2 regions of the Limnobacter sp. genome follow, and region 2 is predicted to be linked to the other one. Evidence: predicted binding sites of a transcription regulator. Region 2 holds the regulator's gene; the other holds the start of a gene.
The links. Region 2 encodes FliA, which starts transcription of late flagellar genes. Its sites were predicted from a motif close to CTAAAGTTTNNNNNNNNNNNGCCGNTA; they were not measured.
Positions count from the first base shown of each region.

Region 1: a site for FliA is predicted at 1,682-1,708, ahead of bcsB (cellulose biosynthesis cyclic di-GMP-binding regulatory protein BcsB). Genes of this name have one in related genera too.

Region 1 is NZ_CP121330.1:370,813-373,218, reverse strand. It holds gene bcsB (cellulose biosynthesis cyclic di-GMP-binding regulatory protein BcsB) at 1-1,503, opposite strand, end outside; gene P0D43_RS01860 (STAS domain-containing protein) at 1,853-2,191, shown strand; gene P0D43_RS01855 (response regulator) at 2,198-2,406, shown strand, end outside.
Region 2 is NZ_CP121330.1:2,849,879-2,852,284, reverse strand. It holds gene flhF (flagellar biosynthesis protein FlhF) at 1-106, shown strand, start outside; gene P0D43_RS13550 (hypothetical protein) at 70-888, shown strand; gene P0D43_RS13545 (RNA polymerase sigma factor FliA) at 914-1,630, shown strand; gene P0D43_RS13540 (ATP-binding protein) at 1,637-2,406, shown strand, end outside.

The DNA of each region.
Region 1 (2,406 bases), 830 kb from region 2:
AAACAAGCCCATCACGTTCAGGTACGAGCGAATTTCAAGCGGCGTGGGGTTGGCTGGCAAAACAATTGCAGTATCTGACAAGTCAGCCATGATGCTGAATGGGTAACCGCCGTTGGCAAACGCGGTCAGGTTCGGCATGCGGGTGTAGTGGGGCAAATTGGAAAAATCCACGGTGGATTCTGGATCAATGGAACCGCGTGCCACTTGCGATACCCGCGTGCAGGCGCCACCACCCTCCGCCATGAATCCGAAAGCAAATGCCAGCTCGTTGTTGCCGCCCACCCTGAAGGCCGGGATTTGCAAGGCTTCTTCGCTGGTCAGTTCGGCCTGGCCCAACAAATCAATATTGATTTTGTTTTGTACCTGCTCGGATCGTGGTGCCAGGCGGAAGGATTGAATCAGGGAATTATTGATTTCAATGTTCAACAGTGAATCATTCCAGCGGGAAGGTGCTGTGTACCGGTACTTCAAATCCATCGGGATATTGCGGCCTGCCCAGCTGAACAAATCGGGCGGAAGGCGCAAATTGATCGCAGCACGCGGTTTGTCTGCGCTGACTTCAAGTTGACCCGGAAAGTCGATTAATTCACCAAAGCGCACTGGTCGGTTGGTGGGCACATAGCGTGGTGCGTCATAGGGCTTTCGTGGCGCCCCCAGGTCTACTTTTTTGACCAAGGCTTTCTGTCCACTGAGCACCTGGCCTTCAATCACTAAACCGTACACGGCCTGCAACAACTCCTCGTCAGTACGGCCCATCACGTAAAGGTGTTTGATCCATGGGTTTTCTTTGGCGCTCACAATCATGAGTGATGGGCCTTCAATGTCCGCCTCACTCATACCCTCAGGCATTTTCTTGCCTTTGGTCAAAATGATGGTGTGTCGGGTGCTCGACGCCGTTTCAAGCAAATCAAACTCAGCCTGTCGGTAAAAGGCCTGGGCTCCCATCCAAGAGGCCAGAATACCGGCTGCCTTCATGCTTGTTTCGGTTTGCTCCAGTGGTAAAACCAATGGCAGTTTTAGTTTGCGGTTGTCGCGGGGATCAAAAAAGGGTGCTGGCAACAAGGCCAGGTCATTCACCAGGTTCAATGGTGTTGAGCCAATCGTCAGTGTGCTTTCGGGGCGCATGTCAAGGCGCAGGGTTGGGTTACCCGGGTCTACGCATTCACTGTCGTAAGTACCGTCGTATTCAATCCGCACTGTCGCAAAATCGGAAAACAGCAGCGGATCCAGTTCAATATTTATCGTGTGTGGTACACCAGCCCTTGCCACGCTCAGTTGAGAAATACCCGAAAGCTGATTGTTCACGTACACGCGCACAAATGACTGATCGTGTCGCATTCCTTGGGGGTACAGCACACGCAAACTCAGATTGGCGCGAGTCACCAATTCGTCCAGCCGAATACCGGAATTCAAATCAACAAAGCGGTTAATACCACTTAAGCGGACCCCGTTGGGCTGTCCCATCTCGGTAAAAGTCAGGGTTCGGCTCCGTTCTATCGCCACTGTGCTTTCCAAATTGGTTGCCGAAGTATTGGCCTCAATGCTTTCTTGGGCGTGACCAGTCAGGCAAAATAGGGCGAAGGCTAAATAAAATATGTGTCGCATAAGTGGGGTCGCTGGTCTGCTTGGTTGTAAGAACAGGCTTTAAATATTGACCTGATCTGATCATTGCAAAGGTCAATTTTGATTAATATTTGTCAATCTTTAAAAAAATATGAATCATTAATTGACACGTTATCCTATTGTTTTTGTATATGCTTAATTTGTAGAGCTTGTTTTATACAATTATCGCGTGAAGTGCCGAAAAGCGCACACTTTTAGAAAAGAGAATTAACAGTTTAGGGCGAACAACATGGTTTCGACAGAAGAGGTGGGGGATATTTTCTTGCTGCGCGTAGATGCAGTTCGACTGGACAGTGCGGTGGGAACAATCATCCGCAACGCGGTGGTGCCCAAACTGGACTCCACCCGGAAATTTGCTTTGGACATTGGGGCTGTCAAACTGGTGGACTCTGGTGGTTTGGGTTCTCTGGTTGCCTTGCTCAAAAATATCACCAACCACCAAGGCAAGTTGGCCGTGGTTGGCATGAATAAATCCGTGCGAATGATGTTCGAGCTATCTCGAATGGATCGCCAGTTTTCCTTGCTGGATGACATGCCCAAAGCTGTTGCCTTTTTACAGCAGGCTTGAGCCACTGTGACAGAACACGACCTCAACAAGCAGCTACCCCGAATTCTGGTTGTTGATGATTCGGTGGTTGAGCGAAACCTCTTCGTTCACATGGTGGCCAAGTGGGGTTATCCGGTTGAGTTTGCAGCCAGCGGTCAGGAAGCGATCGAACTGATTGAACGTGACCGTTTTCAGTTGGTACTTGCGGACTGGCAAATGCCAGGTATGCAGGGCAC
Region 2 (2,406 bases):
CGTGTTGGTGCACCGCGCCATGCGTGCGCGCAGCAGTCAGGCGTTTCAAGCCTCGAGCGAAGAATTGAAATGGAAAATGGCCCAAGTCTCTACGACTGGAATTTAAAGTTTCATGGTCAACTAGAACACATGGATCAAGCTAAAACACTTCGACACCTGTTGGGCCGCAAAGCCGCCACCATTCATCCGATTCTCGGTGACATGGCCAGTGATTATGCGGCCTGCCTGGCCCGATTCGGATTGGAGCAGCAGGCAAGGCAAGAACGTGCCGCGGTGTTGTTTGATGGCTCGGTTGCGGGGCTGCCCCAGTTGCTGCCACCCCATGGTCGGCCCGATCTGATCGAATTTTTCAATGGCAAGCTGAATCTGGAAGACCAAGTCATCGAGCTTGCGCAATCCCAATACCTGGTGGTGGCCCGAATTGGCCTGGAAGCCCTGACCAAAAAACCGGCCCAAGCCGTGGCTTTGCTGGGCAAGCTTCACCGCATGCCCGTGAGCTGCGATCGCTTTTATGCCACTTTGCCCTACGAGGCCGTTGAACTGGCCAAGGCGTTTTCCCCGCAAGACGACTGGTATTGGGTCGTACAACCCACTGCAAGATCGGTTACGCGTGCTTTTCAGGCCATTCGTTCTTCCAAAGGGGTAGACGAAAATATTCACCATCGTGTTATTGTTGCGGGTGTAAGAAGCACAGATGAAGCCGATCACGTGTTTGCAAATTTGCTGGAAAGCACTTCGAGCTTTCTGGTCAATCCGCTGCAGTACGCGGGGCATTTGCCAGCTTTGCCCTCGGGCAAGGCCTTGAACCAGGTCGGTCGGGAGATGATTGCGGCAGGTCGCCGAATTGCAAGAGCCATTTGCTCTTTCGACGAACACGCACTGGCGTAATAACAAGACAGGAAGCACAGACTCCATGTACACAGCCCAGGGCACTTTAGACAAATCAAAGCAGGTGGACCAGTACATTCCGTTGGTTCGCAGGTTGGCCCATCACCTCATCGCCAAATTGCCGGCGTCTGTGCAAATCGACGACCTGATTCAGGCCGGTCTGATTGGCCTGATGGACGCCATTACGCGTTTTGAGGAAGGTCAGGGCGCTCAGTTTGAAACCTATGCCAGCCAGCGAATTCGTGGCTCCATGCTCGATGAATTGCGCGCGGCCGACTGGATGCCCCGTGGCGTGCGCCAGGCGCAACGAAAAATTGAAACTGCAACCCTGAAAGCCGAGCAAAAGCTTGGGCGTTCGGCCAATGAGAAAGAGATCGCCGAAGTCATGGGCGTTAGCCTGGATGAATACCAGGACATGCTGTTTGACTCGCGTGGCGCATCGCTGGTGTTCTACGACGACTACGCAGATGATGGCGACGGCGAAGGTTACCTTGACCGACAAATTGGTGGCGATGAAGAAGCCAACCCGCTTGAAATGCTGGGTGATCAACGTTTTCGTGAAAATCTGATTCAAGCCATTGAAGACCTGCCGGAACGTGAAAAAATGCTCATGGGACTGTATTATGAGCAAGAGTTAAACTTCCGTGAAATCGCCGCTGTGCTCGGAGTCACTGAATCCCGTGTGTGCCAATTGCACACACAGGCAGTCAGTCGCCTCAAAGCCAAGCTTCGCGAACACTAAGCACACATGGCAGATCCCAAAGCCCAGGGAAAACCGAGAACATTCGAGCAGTCTCGCACCAGGGTCAACCGCTCCCTGATTTTAGTCATCCTCACTGGCGTTGGTCCTTTGACCCTGGCTGCTTTTTACATGGCGGCCACCACCTCTGATCCCGGCAACTGGAAGTTAACCATTCTGCTCACCCTGGCACTGGGTGTACTGGGTGCCTGGTTCATGGGCAACAAGCTCATGTCCGGCTTGCTGGAAATTATCCAGTCTTCCGTTCAATCTGAAAGCCAGTTGCGTCGCCTCATGGAATTGTCAGGTGACTGGTATTGGCATCAAAACTCCGCCCACACCATTGTGCGAATCATTTATCGGGGCAGGGACCAAAACAACAACTCTCGTAGCGGCTTCAAGCTGCCATTCGACGGCCTGGCCCGTTGGGATGTCGAAGGTTTGAAGTGCATCGATCCACGCTACAACTGGGACACATTCAAAGAACTGCTTGACAGCCACCAACCCTTTGACCGGGTGTGTTTTGAATACTGGCCCCAAGATGCAGAGCGTATTATTTTCGAATCCACCGGTCGTCCCTTGTACAACGCCAAAGGCGATTTTATGGGCTACATGGGGGTGTCTTCCGATCGAACGCAGAAACGCCTGAATGAACAATTGCTCTCCTTGCAGCGTTCCCTGTTGCAAGGTGTGTTGCTTTCTGCACCCATTCCTGAACTGGCGGCTTCATACGCACGGGGCCTGAAAAACTGTCTCACCGTGCACGCCGAAGTGGTGCT